3 regions of the Pseudomonas sp. S2_B07 genome follow, and region 1 is predicted to be linked to each of the others. Evidence: predicted binding sites of a transcription regulator. Region 1 holds the regulator's gene; each other region holds the start of a gene.
What was found. The regulator FliA, encoded in region 1, starts transcription of late flagellar genes. The targets are predictions, from matches to a motif close to CTAAAGTTTNNNNNNNNNNNGCCGNTAA.

Region 1 (4,775 bases):
CAAGGTCAGCCGGTGATTCTGCTGGTGGCCGGCCCGGTTCGCGCCATGTTGTCGCGATTTGGCCGACTGGCAGTCCCGGGTTTGCATGTGTTGGCTTATCAGGAAATCCCTGACAACAAGCAAGTGACCATCGTTGCGACAGTAGGGCCCAACGGCTGAGGTAGTGGTTTATGCAAGTTAAGCGTTTTTTCGCCGCCGATATGCGTCAGGCCATGAAACTGGTTCGTGATGAGCTGGGCGCCGATGCCGCCATTATTGGCAATCGCCGGATCGCCGGCGGTGTCGAGCTGACGGCTGCGCTGGATTACAAATTGTCGGCGCTGGCCCCGCGCGTTCCGAACATGGAACTCGAGGATGAGCTGCGCAAGACCCAATCGCGCATTGTGACTGCCCAGGCCGAATTGAGCCTGCGTGGCGATGGCGAGACCGAAGGCGACAAGACCACCAATCGCCAGTTGTTCGCCGGCCTGCCACTGACCGCTGCCGAGCCACTGATCGAACCGACCTACGCCGAACCGCGTCGCTCGGCGCCTGCCCCGGCACCGGCTGCTGGCGGCGTTGATCCACGTGCGTTCGACTCGATGCGCTTCGAACTCAACAGCCTGCGTGAACTGATGGAAGTACAGCTCGGTTCGCTGGCCTGGAATCAGCTGCAAGGCAGTCGTCCGGCCCAGGCCAACCTTTGGCGTCGCCTGCAACGCATCGGCCTGTCCGGCCCGTTGTCGCGCGATCTGCTGGCCATGATCGGTGATATCGATGAGCCCCGTCAGGCCTGGCGCATGTTGCTGGCGCACCTGGCGCGGATGATCGCCACACCGGAAGTCGAGCCACTGGAAGAGGGCGGCGTGATTGCCATGGTCGGCCCTGCCGGCATGGGCAAGACCACCACCCTGGCCAAGCTCGCTGCCCGTTACGTGCTCAAGTACGGCGCGCAGAACATCGCGCTGGTGAGCATGGACAGCTTTCGCATTGGCGCCCAGGAGCAGCTCAAGACGCTGGGGCGCATTCTCAATGTGTCGGTGACCCACGTCGATCCGGGCCAGTCGCTGGTTCAGGCGCTGGAGCCGCTGCTGCGCAAACGCGTGGTGCTGATCGATACCGCAGGCCTTCAGGCCAGCGATCCGGCCCTGCGCATGCAGCTCGAAAGCCTGGCCGGGCGTGGCATCAAATCAAAAAATTACCTGGTGCTCGCAACCACCAGCCAAAAACAGGTTCTAACAGCCGCTTATCACAGTTACAAGCGCTGCGGGCTCGCTGGCTGCATCCTGACTAAACTGGATGAAACGGCAAGTCTGGGCGAGGTGCTGAGCCTGGCGATCAGTCATGAATTGCCGGTGGCGTACCTGACCGATGGTCCGCGGATTCCGGATGATTTGCATCTGCCGCGCCGTCATCAGTTGGTCAGTCGCGCCGTGAGCGTGCAAATGCAGGAAGAACCCAGCGAAGAAGCCATGGCTGATATGTTCGCTGATATTTACCACAGCCCGACCAAGCAGGTTGGCTAAGGTAGTCATGAACAGTTTTTGTACCTACATCGATGGTCTGCCATGCATTGTTCCATTTGCGAACGCGCAGCCAGTAATGTGGCCTCCGTCTATGCAAGACAAGGTAAAGAAATAACATGGGCAGCATGCATCCCGTACAGGTGATCGCGGTGACCGGCGGCAAAGGTGGCGTCGGCAAGACTAACGTGTCAGTGAATTTGTCACTGGCCCTGGCTGAACTCGGCCGTCGCGTCATGCTGTTGGACGCTGACCTGGGCCTGGCGAACGTCGACGTTCTGTTGGGACTGACACCCAAACGTACCCTGGCCGACGTGATCGAAGGCCGCTGCGAGCTGCGCGACGTTCTGTTGCAGGGCCCGGGCGGTATTCGAATTGTTCCGGCCGCGTCCGGTACCCAGAGCATGGTTCATTTGAGCCCGGCTCAACACGCCGGCCTGATCCAGGCGTTCAGCGACATCGGCGACAACCTCGACGTATTGGTGATCGACACCGCTGCGGGCATAGGTGACTCGGTAGTCAGCTTTGTTCGCGCAGCGCAAGAAGTCTTGCTGGTGGTCTGCGACGAGCCGACCTCGATCACCGACGCCTACGCGCTGATCAAACTGCTTAACCGCGATTACGGCATGAACCGCTTCCGTGTCCTGGCCAACATGGCCCAGAGCCCGCAAGAAGGTCGCAACCTGTTCGCCAAGTTGACCAAGGTCACCGACCGCTTTCTCGACGTTGCCTTGCAATACGTCGGCGCGGTGCCTTACGACGAAAGCGTGCGCAAGGCTGTGCAGAAACAACGTGCCGTGTATGAAGCCTTCCCGCGTTCCAAGTGCGCCCTGGCGTTCAAGGCCATCGCGCAGAAAGTTGATACCTGGCCGCTGCCTGCCAACCCGCGCGGGCACCTTGAGTTTTTCGTCGAGCGCCTCGTGCAACAGACCGCAGGACCCGTCCTATGACAGCCAGTGGCTACAACCTCTACAAGAAGTCGGCACGTGACGCGCAGTACGAGCTGATCGAGCGTTACGCGCCACTGGTCAAACGCATTGCTTACCACTTGCTGGCCCGTCTGCCGGCCAGTGTCCAGGTTGAAGACCTGATCCAGGCCGGGATGATCGGCCTGCTCGAAGTATCGACCAAATACGACGCCAGCAAAGGCGCCAGTTTCGAGACGTACGCGGGCATACGAATCCGCGGCGCCATGCTCGATGAAGTACGCAAGGGGGACTGGGCGCCACGTTCGGTCCACCGAAATACCCGTATGGTCAGTGACGCAATTCGCTCTATTGAAGCTAAAACCGGCCGTGACGCTAAAGATCACGAGGTTGCGGCCGAACTCCAATTGAGTCTCGACGATTATTACGGGATTTTGAACGACACCCTGGGCAGCCGCTTATTCAGTTTCGACGATCTGTTGCAGGACGGCGAACACGAAGGGCTGCACGAGGATGGCGCGAGTGCTCATCTCGAGCCGTCACGCGATCTGGAAGATGAACGCTTCCAGGCGGCGCTGGCGGACGCGATTGCCAATTTGCCGGAGCGCGAGCGACTGGTGTTGGCGCTGTACTACGACGAAGAGTTGAATCTCAAGGAAATCGGTGAGGTCCTGGGGGTCAGCGAATCGCGGGTCAGCCAGTTACACAGCCAGTGCGCGGCCCGTTTGCGGGGGCGTTTGGGGGAGTGGCGAGCGCGCTGAAGGCAGTGTGGGGACACTGCGAACGGGGCTGGTGCGGATTTGAACGGCACCGGTCGCGATCTGTTGTGCTCCAGACAGTCATCGAGTGAATTGCCGAATTGATTGAAATGGCGCGTCCAGGTGCTGGGCGCGTTTAAGACTGCTTGGAGGTCGAATTGGACAAGAACATGAAAATCCTCATCGTTGATGACTTCTCAACGATGCGGCGGATCATAAAAAACCTGTTGCGTGACCTTGGGTTCACCAACACGGTCGAGGCTGACGATGGCACTACCGCCATTCCGGTTCTCAACAGCGGGAGCATCGACTTTCTGGTAACGGACTGGAACATGCCTGGCATGACCGGTATCGATCTGCTGCGCCACGTGCGCGCCGATGAAAAGCTCAAGCACCTGCCGGTGTTGATGGTGACCGCTGAAGCCAAGCGCGAGCAGATCATCGAAGCGGCCCAGGCCGGTGTAAACGGCTATGTGGTCAAACCCTTCACGGCCCAGGCGTTGAAAGAAAAAATCGAGAAGATTTTCGAACGCATCGGTTGATCCACTGCGCCACGGGGGAGCTATGGAGCATAAAGAATCTTCACAGGGCGATTTTGAATCGACCCTGAAAAAACATGCCGTCGAACTGGTCGCCAGCCTTGAAAAAGGCAGGTTCGGCGAGGCTGTGCAACTGATCCATGAGCTCAATCAGACCCGTGACCGTGGCCTGTATCAGGAAGTGGGCAAGCTCACTCGCGAGCTGCACAGCGCGATCGTCAATTTCCAGATTGACCCGAACATGCCGCAAGCCGAGGAAGTGTCGCAGATCACGGACGCCACCGAGCGCCTGGGGTATGTGGTCAAGCTGACCGAGGCCGCGGCCAACCGCACCATGGACCTGGTGGAAAGCGCCACGCCGCTGGTCAACAGCCTGAGCGAAGAAGCCCAGGCGTTGAGCACGGACTGGAGCCGGTTCATGCGCCGCGAAGTCGGGGCTGAAGAGTTCCGTGAGCTGGCCCGCCGCGTCGACGGTTTCCTGACACGCAGCACCGAGGACAACCGCACGGTGTCGAGCAACCTCAACGACATCCTGCTGGCTCAGGATTACCAGGACCTCACCGGTCAGGTGATCAAGCGCGTGACCCAGTTGGTCACCGAAGTTGAAAGCAATTTGCTCAAGCTCGTCCTCATGGCCAGCCAGGTAGACCGCTTTGCGGGTATCGAACATGACCGTGAATCGATGCTCGCCGAAAAAGATCCACAAAAACATCTCTCTCAGGGTGAAGGTCCGCAGATTCATGCCGATAAAAGAGAAGACGTTGTGTCCGGTCAGGACGATGTGGACGATTTGCTATCCAGCCTGGGATTTTAGCGTTTCAGCATTCTAGGTTTTTTAGGTTTTTAGACCTGTAGGAGCACCCCCTTAATGAGCTTCGGCGCCGATGAAGAGATCCTTCAGGATTTCCTGGTTGAGGCCGGCGAGATTCTAGAGCAACTGTCCGAACAACTGGTCGAGCTGGAAAGCCGACCGGATGATGCGGACTTGCTCAATGCAATTTTTCGCGGTTTTCACACTGTAAAAGGGGGCGCCGGCTTCCTCCAGCTCAA
Region 2 (4,775 bases), 1.6 Mb from region 1:
CTGCTCGCGTTGCTGCTGAGCGAGGCCGGGGACTCGCCGCGCTTGCTCGATGAGGCGCAGCAATTGGGGCTCAAGCCGCAGATGACGCGGGTGCCGTATCTTTTTGAACTGGGCTTGGAACACGGCCCGGCGCAAACCGTTGAAGCGCTGAGCGCCTGGCTGATGTCGCGTTACCCGGACAGTTGGTGCGTGAGTTCGGCGAAGTCGTCGTTGCTGTGGTGCCGACCGGCTTCGCAATCGATCGAGAATGATCGGCTGCTGGAAAAACTCGACGGCCTGGGCTGGAACATTTTGCGCATCGCCGTGGGCGGGCAGGCCGATGGCTTATCGGGGCTGCGCCGCTGCTACCGGCGCGTGGGTGATTTGTTGGCGTATGGACGCGATGTGTTGCCGCGTTCGCGCTTGCTGACGCTGACCCGTTATCGATTGCCGGTGATGCTGTGGCGGCATCGTAATGACGATGCGCTGGACGAATTGCTCAAGCCGCTGCGCAAAGTCATTGCCAAGGATGGCAACGGTCAACTGTTGGCGACGCTGCGCAGCTGGTGTGATCACGATGGTCAGAGCCAGGCGTGTGCTGATGCGCTGGGGATTCATCGCAATAGCTTGCGGTATCGGATGGAGCGGATTGCCGAGTTGAGTGGGGTTGATCCTCTCAGGCTGGACGGGATGCTTGCGCTCTACCTCGGCGTCCAGCTCCTGCCCCAAACCGACTGACCGAACACAACCCCTGTAGCAGCTGCCGAGCCTGCGAGGCTGCGTTCGGCTGCGCAGCAGTCGTAAAATCATGCACTGCGGTGTGTCAGGGAAATTGCGCTTGCCGGGTTTACGACGACTTCGCGGCCGAACGCAGCCTCGCAGGCTCGGCAGCGGCTACAACACAGTGTGTAGTCGTGCGGTTTTGTGAAAATGAACAATAAACGCCACACCCACTTGTGCAGCGGACTGGCGTTATTGTCCGGGGCTACTGGCAGCATGGAGCGCATTGGAACTGGAGAATTCGCATGAAAATCGTCATCGCCCCCGATTCGTTCAAGGACAGCCTCAGCGCCCAAGGCGTGGCCGACGCCATTGCATTGGGGCTGGCAGACGTGTGGCCGGACGCGCACTTGGTCAAATGCCCGATGGCCGACGGCGGCGAAGGCACGGTCGAGTCTATTCTGGCCGCGTGCAAGGGCGAATGGCGCCGCACGAAGGTGCGGGGGCCACTCGGTGCAACCGTTGACGCCGCCTGGGGCTGGCTCCCGCACAACCACACCGCGATCATCGAAATGGCCGAGGCCAGTGGCCTGCAACTGGTTCCGCCGGGCAAACGCGACGCGTGCACCAGCAGCACCTTCGGCACCGGCGAGCTCATTCGCGCGGCACTCGATGCCCGTGCGCAACGGGTGATTCTGGCAATTGGTGGTAGCGCCACCAACGATGGCGGTGCCGGGGCGATGCAGGCGCTGGGCGTGAAGTTGCTGGATGCGCAGGGGCAAACCCTGGCACCGGGCGGTTTGGCGTTGGCGCAACTGGATCGCATTGATCTGAGCGGCATGGATTCGCGCCTGAGTGGCGTGCGTTTTGACATTGCTGCCGACGTTAACAATCCACTGTGCGGCCCTCACGGCGCTTCGGCGATTTTCGGCCCGCAGAAAGGCGCATCGCCCGAGCAAGTCCAGAAACTGGATAACGCGCTGGGGCACTTTGCCCAACTGTGTGCGCGTGCGTTGGGTCACGACGTCAAGGACGAACCGGGCAGTGGGGCGGCCGGCGGTCTGGGATTTGCCGCCAAGGCGTTTCTCGGGGCGCAGTTTCAGGCCGGTGTGGACGTGGTTGCCGAGTTGGTTGGGCTGGCTGAAGCCGTGCAAGGTGCCGACCTGGTGATTACCGGCGAAGGGCGTTTCGATGCGCAGACCTTGCGCGGCAAGACGCCGTTCGGCGTGGCGCGCATTGCCCGGCAGCAAGGCGTGCCGGTGATCGTGATCGCGGGCACGTTGGGCGAGGGTTATCAGGCGTTGTACGAGCACGGCATCGATGCGGCGTTTGCCTTGGCCAGTGGTCCGATGACGCTGGAACAGGCGTGCGCCGAGGCGCCACGGTTGCTGAAAGATCGCGCGAGCGACATCGCACGGGTCTGGCGAATCGCTAAGTAGCAGCTGTCGAGCCTGCGAGGCTGCGTTCGAGTGCGCAGCAGTCGCAGGATCTAAAAAACGCGACCGCTTCGCAGTCGAACGCACCCTTCGGCAGCTGCTACAGGGATTTGTGTTTCATGAGTGAAACACTCATCCCCCCCGAAATATATTTGCTCATCCCCCGCAAAAATCCTCATCCCCGGCCGATACAACTTATAGACGCTCACACACCCGATTCGACAGTGGCGCCGAGCTGAAGGAACGCCCCTTCAGTGATCACCGGCAAGGATGCTCGCAGCCTCAATCACCCGAGAATCCACTTATGTCACTGCGTAATCTGAACATCGCGCCTCGCGCCTTCCTCGGTTTTGCTTTCATTGCCTTGCTCGTCATCGTGCTGGGTGTGTTTGCCGTGAACCGCATGTCGATCATCCGTCAATCCTCAATCGATATGAGCAGTACTCAACTGCCCAGCGTCAGCTTCCTGGGCAATGTCACCGAAAATATCCTGCGCATGCGCATTTTGTCGTTCCGGATTCTGGTCAACCGCGAACCGGCCAGCCTGCAAGAAGCCGAAACCCGCATTGCCGTGCTCACCGACAAGGCGCGCAAGGCGCAGGCCAGCTATGCCGCATTGCCGATGGGCCCGGACGAAGCGGCGCTGTATAAAGTGTTCAGCGCGACGCTGGACAATTACATGCAAGCGCAGCGCGAAATGTTGGACCTTTCGCGCCAGAACAAGGTCGAGGAGCTGCGCACCTTGATCAACACGCGGATCAAGGACGGCACCGACCTGATGGGCGAACAGCTGAATAAGCTGGTGGCCTATAACAATGAGGCCGCGAAAACGGCCGGTGTCACCGCCGAAGAAAACTACAACACCGCCGTGTACGGCATCATTCTGGTGTCGGTGCTGGCGTCGCTCATGACTGTGCTGCTGGCCTGGCTGCTGACCCGCAGCATCGTCACCCCGCTGAACCGCGCGGTGCAGGCGGCCGAAACCATCGCCGGCGGCAACCTGACCAAAGTTATCGAGATTGACGGCAAGGACGAACCGGCTCGTTTGCTCGGCGCCTTGGCCGCCATGCAAACCAACCTGCGCCAAACCATCGAACAGATCGCCGGTTCCGCCACGCAACTGGGCGCTGCCGCTGAAGAGCTCAGCACCGTGACCGAGGAAGCCTCGCGCGGCCTGCAACAGCAAAACAACGAAATCGAACAAGCTGCCACCGCCGTCAACGAAATGACCGCCGCCGTGGAAGAGGTCGCGCGCAACGCGGTGTCGACCTCGGAAGCCTCCAGCCAATCGACCCAAGCCGCCCGCGAAGGCCGTGACCGGGTGGTGGAAACCGTCAACGCAATCCAGACCATGACCCACGACGTGCAAAACACCTCGGTGATGATCGAAGGGCTGGCCGCGCAGGGCCGTGACATCGGCAAAGTGCTGGACGTTATTCGCGCCATCGCCGAACAAACCAACCTGCTGGCACTCAACGCCGCCATCGAAGCTGCCCGTGCCGGTGAAGCCGGACGAGGCTTCGCCGTGGTGGCAGACGAGGTGCGGGCATTGGCCCATCGCACTGCGCAATCGACCCAGGAAATCGAAAAAATGGTCGCCGGCATCCAGAACGGCACCGGCCAAGCGGTTTCGTCGATGCAGCAAAGCAATCAGCGCACCCAGAGCACCCTGGAAATGGCCCGCGCCGCCGGTGTCGCGCTGGAGCAGATCACCCAGTCGATCCACTTGATCAACGAACGCAACCTGGTGATCGCCAGTGCGTCGGAAGAACAGGCGCAAGTGTCCCGCGAAGTCGACCGTAACCTGGTGAACATCCGCGACCTGGCCACTCAGTCCGCGACCGGTGCCAACCAGACCAGCGTCGCCACCCATGAACTGTCGCGCCTGGCGGTGGATTTGAATGCGATGGTGGCGCGTTTCGTGATTTGAGATAGGGTGAAGGCTGGGAGTCCGCGCGCGACAGGAGAATCACATGCGCTATTCAGCCTTGACCCAACGAATCGCCGGCGATGGAGCGGCAGCCTGGCGGATTCATGACCGAGCGCTGGACATGCGCGAGCAGGGCATTGATGTCCTGCTTCTGTCGATCGGCGATCCGGATTTCGACACGCCACCACCGATTGTCCAGGCCGCTATCGACAGCTTGCAGGCCGGCGACACCCACTACCCGGACGTGCGCGGCAGCCGCGGATTGCGCAGCAGCATCGCGCGACGCCATAGGCAACGCAGTGGTCAGGCGGTGGACGCCGATCATGTGATCGTGTTTCCGGGGGCGCAATGCGCGGTGTATTCCGTTGCGCAATGCCTGCTCGATCCTGGTGATGAAGTGATCGTCGCCGAACCGATGTACGTGACCTATGAAGGGGTGTTCGGCGCCTGTGCCGCTAAAGTGGTGCCGGTGGCGGTGCGGCCGGAGAACGGCTTTCGCGTTGACCCGGCGGATGTGGCGGCGCTGATCACGCCCAAGACCCGTGTCCTGTTGCTCAACAGTCCGAACAATCCGTCGGGTGCCAGCCTGTCCTTGAAGACCTGGCAAGCGCTGGCAGCATTGTGCGTGCGCCATGACCTGTGGCTGATCAGCGATGAGGTCTACAGCGACTTGTTGTTCGAGGGCGAACACATCAGCCCGGCGAGTTTGC
Region 3 (4,775 bases), 3.1 Mb from region 1:
CATAAGAAAAAACCGTCGCTGGTTGTGACTCAATTGCGATGGATCTTAATGTTAACGAGAATGATTGTCAAAGTGGTTTCTGAAAGCTTTGCGATATAAGCGGGCGTGACCGACGAACGGTTTTCAATCAGGCAATCTGCCAGTAACGGTCATTACGGCAATTTTGCTCCTCCTGAAAAAAACCGTTGAGGACAGCCTAAAAACGCCGTGTATGATGGTCGGTCCTTCGAAGGGGATCGTGTCACAGGGCTGTCGCCTGAGGGTGGCAGGCTGATGCGAATCCAGTTCTTCACGTTAATAGACCAGGAGATATCCAATGAGCGTACTCGTAGGCAAACAAGCCCCGGACTTCACCGTTCCAGCCGTCCTCGGCACTGGCGAAATCGTAGACAGCTTCACCCTGTCGTCGGCCATCAAAGGCAAATACGGCCTGGTGTTCTTCTACCCACTGGACTTCACCTTCGTTTGCCCGTCCGAGCTGATCGCTCTGGACAACCGCATGGCTGACTTCAAGTCCCGCAACGTTGAAGTGGTTGCCGTGTCGATCGACTCGCACTTCACCCACAACGCCTGGCGCAACACCCCGGTGAACAATGGCGGTATCGGCCAGGTTCGCTACACCATGGCTGCCGACATCAAGCAGGAAATCATGAAGGCCTACGACGTTCAGTCCGCTGACGGCGTGGCTTTCCGTGGCGCGTTCCTGATCGACGACAAAGGCGTTGTCCGTTCGCAGATCATCAACGACCTGCCGCTGGGCCGTAACATGGAAGAGCTGATCCGTCTGGTCGACGCTCTGCAATTCCACGAAGAGCACGGCGAAGTTTGCCCTGCCAACTGGAAAAAAGGCGACAAGGGCATGAACGCTTCGCCAGAAGGCGTTGCTGCTTACCTGACCGAGCACGCTGCGGCGCTGTAAGCCCAAGCGTCAGGCATAAAAAAACCGGCCTCAGTGGCCGGTTTTTTTATGCGCGGGATTCATCAGCGACAGATCAGTCGTTGAAATCTTCCCAGCCGCCCATTTGTTTCCAGCGATTGACGATGCCGCAGAACAGCTCTGCCGTCTTCTCGGTGTCATAACGAGCCGAGTGGGCCTCGCGACCGTCGAAGTCGATATCCGCTGCCTGGCAGGCCTTGGCCAGCACGGTCTGACCGTAGGCCAGGCCGGCAAGGGTCGCGGTGTCGAAGCTGGAGAACGGATGAAACGGGTTACGTTTCATGTCCAGGCGTGCGACGGCTGCGTTGAGGAAGCCCAAATCGAAGCTGCTGTTGTGGCCGACCAGAATCGCCCGTTTGCAGCCGTTGGCTTTCAGGGCCTTGCGGATGCCGCGGAAAATATCGGTCAGCGCCGCTTCTTCACTCACGGCCATGCGCAGCGGGTGATCGAGTTTGATTCCGGTGAATTCCAGCGCCGCTGCTTCGATGTTTGCGCCTTCAAAAGGCTCTACACGGAAGAAGTAGGTGTGATCGGGGTACACAAACCCTTTTTCGTCCATGGCGATGGTGGTTGCAGCAATTTCCAGCAGGGCGTCGGTGGCCGAGTTGAAACCACCGGTTTCTACGTCGACGACGACCGGCAGGTAGCCACGGAATCTGGCTGCCATTGGATGACGAGGACCGCCTCCACCGCCTTGACCGTCCTGTTCGTCGTCGAAATGGTCTTCACTCACGCGTGTTCCTCCAGCAGGCGCCAGCGCAGTTTTTCACCGGCGCGCAGCGGGATAACGGTCAACTCGCCAAATGGCAGGCTGGTTGGGGCGGTCCACTCATCGCGGACCAGGGTAATGCGGTCGGTGTTCGCTGGCAGGCCATAGAAACGCGGGCCGTTGAGGCTGGCGAAGGCTTCGAGCTTGTCCAGCGCGTTGCGCTGTTCGAACGCTTCGGCGTACATCTCGATGGCCGCATACGCGGTGTAGCAACCGGCGCAGCCACACACGGCTTCTTTGGCGTGCTGGGCATGGGGGGCCGAGTCGGTGCCCAGGAAGAACTTTTCGCTGCCGCTGGTGGCGGCGTCGAGCAGGGCTTCCTGGTGTGTATTGCGCTTGAGAATCGGCAGGCAATAGAAGTGCGGCCGAATCCCGCCCACCAGCATGTGGTTGCGGTTGTACAGCAGGTGATGCGCGGTGATGGTTGCGCCGACGTTGGCCGAAGCCTCGTTGACGAACTGCACGGCATCGGCGGTGGTGATGTGTTCGAACACCACTTTAAGCGTCGGGAAACGCTCGACCACACGGCGCATGTGCTCATCGATGAAGATTTTTTCGCGGTCGAACACGTCGACATCGCCACGGGTGACTTCACCGTGAATCAGCAACGGCATCCCGACTTCGGCCATGGCCTCGAGCGCAGGGAAGATCTTGTCGATGCTGGTGACGCCAGAATCCGAGTTGGTGGTCGCGCCGGCCGGGTACAGCTTGGCGGCGTACACGAAACCGCTGGCCTTGGCCTCGCGAATTTCTTCGGGCTGGGTGCGGTCGGTCAGGTAAAGCACCATCAACGGTTCGAAGCGACTGCCGGCCGGGCGTGCAGCAAGGATTCGCTGGCGATAGCCGTCGGCTTCAGCGGCGTTACGCACCGGAGGTACCAGGTTGGGCATGATGATGGCGCGACCAAAGGTGCGCGCAACATCCGCAACGGTATTGGTCAACACGGCACCATCGCGAAGATGAATGTGCCAGTCGTCGGGACGCAGCAGGGTCAGGCGGTCGGACATGAGGGGATTCCAGGCGGGTCAAACTCAGGGGAATGCTACCGGAAAAGACTCTTGCAGGCACTCGCTATCAAGTTTTACAGGAACCTACCGATATGAATCAGGTATGCCGGAAACATGCGTGTGTCGGTCTTTTTGTTGTAGAAGCCAGTGGAGCCTCCCGTGCGCCAGCGTTATTTAGCCTTGCTCAGCGTGTTTGCCAGCCTTCCTGCGATGGCGCTCACTTTCCAGACGCGTCTGGAGAGCATCGAGTGGACGGTCGAAGGTGACAAGTTCGAATGCCGCCTGACTCAGCCGATCACCGATTTCGGGTCGGGTGAATTCGTACGCCGTGCCGGTGAGCAGGCGATATTTCGTCTGAACACCTACAACGCGATGATTGGGGGCGGTTCGGCAACCTTGCTGGCGGCCGCCGCGCCGTGGCAACCAGGGCGTGGCGACATCAATCTGGGTTTGGTACGCCTGGGCAGCGGTAATGTGCTGTTCAACAGCTCGCAAGCTCAGGCCGGGCGCTTGATCAGTGGCTTGATCGATGGCCGCAGTCCAGTGATCCGGCATGCCTCAGGTGATGGCAGGGTCTCGGAGGTACGGCTGTTGCCGGTCAAGTTCAGCAAGGCGTTCAATGATTACCAAAGCTGCGTGGCGAAACTGCTGCCGAAGAATTTCGAACAGGTCAAACAGTCCGAAATCACCTTCACGGGTGCTGAAGGCATCGATCTCGATGCGCATGCCAAGGCGCAGTTGCAAGTGATGCTGGAGTTCATGAAGGCTGATCCATCGGTCAATCACATCGAGCTCGACGGGCACTCCGACAACAGCGGCAATCGTCTGGCCAACCGTGAACTGTCACGCCGGCGTGCATTGGCGGTGATGGATTACTTCAAGGCCAACGGCATTCAGGAATCGCAGATCACCATGCGCTTCCACGGCGAGCGTTACCCTTTAGCGCCCAACACCAACGCCGCCAACCGCGCGAAGAACCGCCGGGTTGCCGTGCGTCTGGAACGCGTCGCGCCGACGGAGAAAGTCGCGCCTCAAGGGGCGACACCGGGAAGCGCTGCGACGACCTCCTGAGCCTGCTGAAATCGTCGCCCGATCGACAGAATCTGTCGCTTCGTCGTCATAAGCTGTCGCGACACTGTAAATTATTTCGTATGACCGGTAGACTTCACGGCTTTCCGTAGAACCCCGTGGAGTGATGGCATGGCGGACGTAAACAAGGTCGTTCTGGCGTATTCCGGCGGCCTGGACACTTCGGTGATCCTCAAGTGGCTGCAGGATACTTATAACTGTGAAGTGGTGACCTTCACCGCTGACCTGGGTCAGGGCGAAGAGGTCGAACCTGCGCGCGCCAAGGCACAGGCCATGGGCGTCAAAGAGATCTACATCGACGACTTGCGCGAAGAATTCGTGCGTGATTTCGTTTTCCCGATGTTCCGCGCCAACACCGTTTACGAAGGCGAGTACCTGCTGGGTACTTCCATCGCTCGTCCGTTGATCGCCAAACGCCTGATCGAAATCGCCAACGAAACCGGTGCTGACGCCATTTCCCACGGTGCCACCGGCAAGGGCAATGACCAGGTTCGTTTCGAACTGGGCGCGTACGCCTTGAAGCCAGGTGTGAAAGTGATCGCTCCGTGGCGCGAATGGGACCTGCTGTCCCGTGAAAAGCTGATGGATTACGCTGAAAAGCACAACATCCCGATCGAGCGTCACGGCAAGAAAAAATCCCCGTACTCGATGGATGCCAACCTGCTGCACATCTCCTATGAAGGCGGCGTGCTGGAAGACACCTGGACCGAGCACGAAGAAGATATGTGGAAATGGACCGTCTCCCCGGAGAACGCTCCAGACAAACCGCAATACCTGGAACTGACCTACCGTAACGGCGACATCGTCGCACTGGACGGCGTCGAAATGACCCCGGCCACCGTGCTGGCGACCCTGAACCGTATCGGTGGTGAACACGGTATCGGCCGTCTCGACATCGTCGAGAACCGTTACGTGGGCATGAAGTCCCGTGGTTGCTACGAAACGCCTGGTGGCACCATCATGCTGCGCGCTC

Region 2: the regulator FliA is predicted to act here: its motif matches at 2,300-2,327, upstream of AB4N43_RS01080 (methyl-accepting chemotaxis protein).
Region 3: the regulator FliA is predicted to act here: its motif matches at 2,780-2,807, upstream of AB4N43_RS22980 (flagellar protein MotY).

Annotation. Positions count from the first base shown of each region.
Region 1 is NZ_CP162769.1:1,852,005-1,856,779, reverse strand. It holds gene flhA (flagellar biosynthesis protein FlhA) at 1-159, shown strand, start outside; gene flhF (flagellar biosynthesis protein FlhF) at 171-1,505, shown strand; gene fleN (flagellar synthesis regulator FleN) at 1,622-2,452, shown strand; gene fliA (RNA polymerase sigma factor FliA) at 2,449-3,189, shown strand; gene AB4N43_RS08630 (chemotaxis response regulator CheY) at 3,357-3,728, shown strand; gene AB4N43_RS08625 (protein phosphatase CheZ) at 3,751-4,539, shown strand; gene AB4N43_RS08620 (chemotaxis protein CheA) at 4,594-4,775, shown strand, end outside.
Region 2 is NZ_CP162769.1:203,600-208,374, forward strand. It holds gene AB4N43_RS01070 (sugar diacid recognition domain-containing protein) at 1-717, shown strand, start outside; gene AB4N43_RS01075 (glycerate kinase) at 1,005-2,138, shown strand; gene AB4N43_RS01080 (methyl-accepting chemotaxis protein) at 2,440-4,065, shown strand; gene AB4N43_RS01085 (pyridoxal phosphate-dependent aminotransferase) at 4,109-4,775, shown strand, end outside.
Region 3 is NZ_CP162769.1:4,990,861-4,995,635, forward strand. It holds gene AB4N43_RS22960 (bacterioferritin-associated ferredoxin) at 1-3, opposite strand, end outside; gene AB4N43_RS22965 (peroxiredoxin) at 317-919, shown strand; gene rnt (ribonuclease T) at 993-1,670, opposite strand; gene pyrC (dihydroorotase) at 1,667-2,713, opposite strand; gene AB4N43_RS22980 (flagellar protein MotY) at 2,873-3,784, shown strand; gene AB4N43_RS22985 (argininosuccinate synthase) at 3,914-4,775, shown strand, end outside.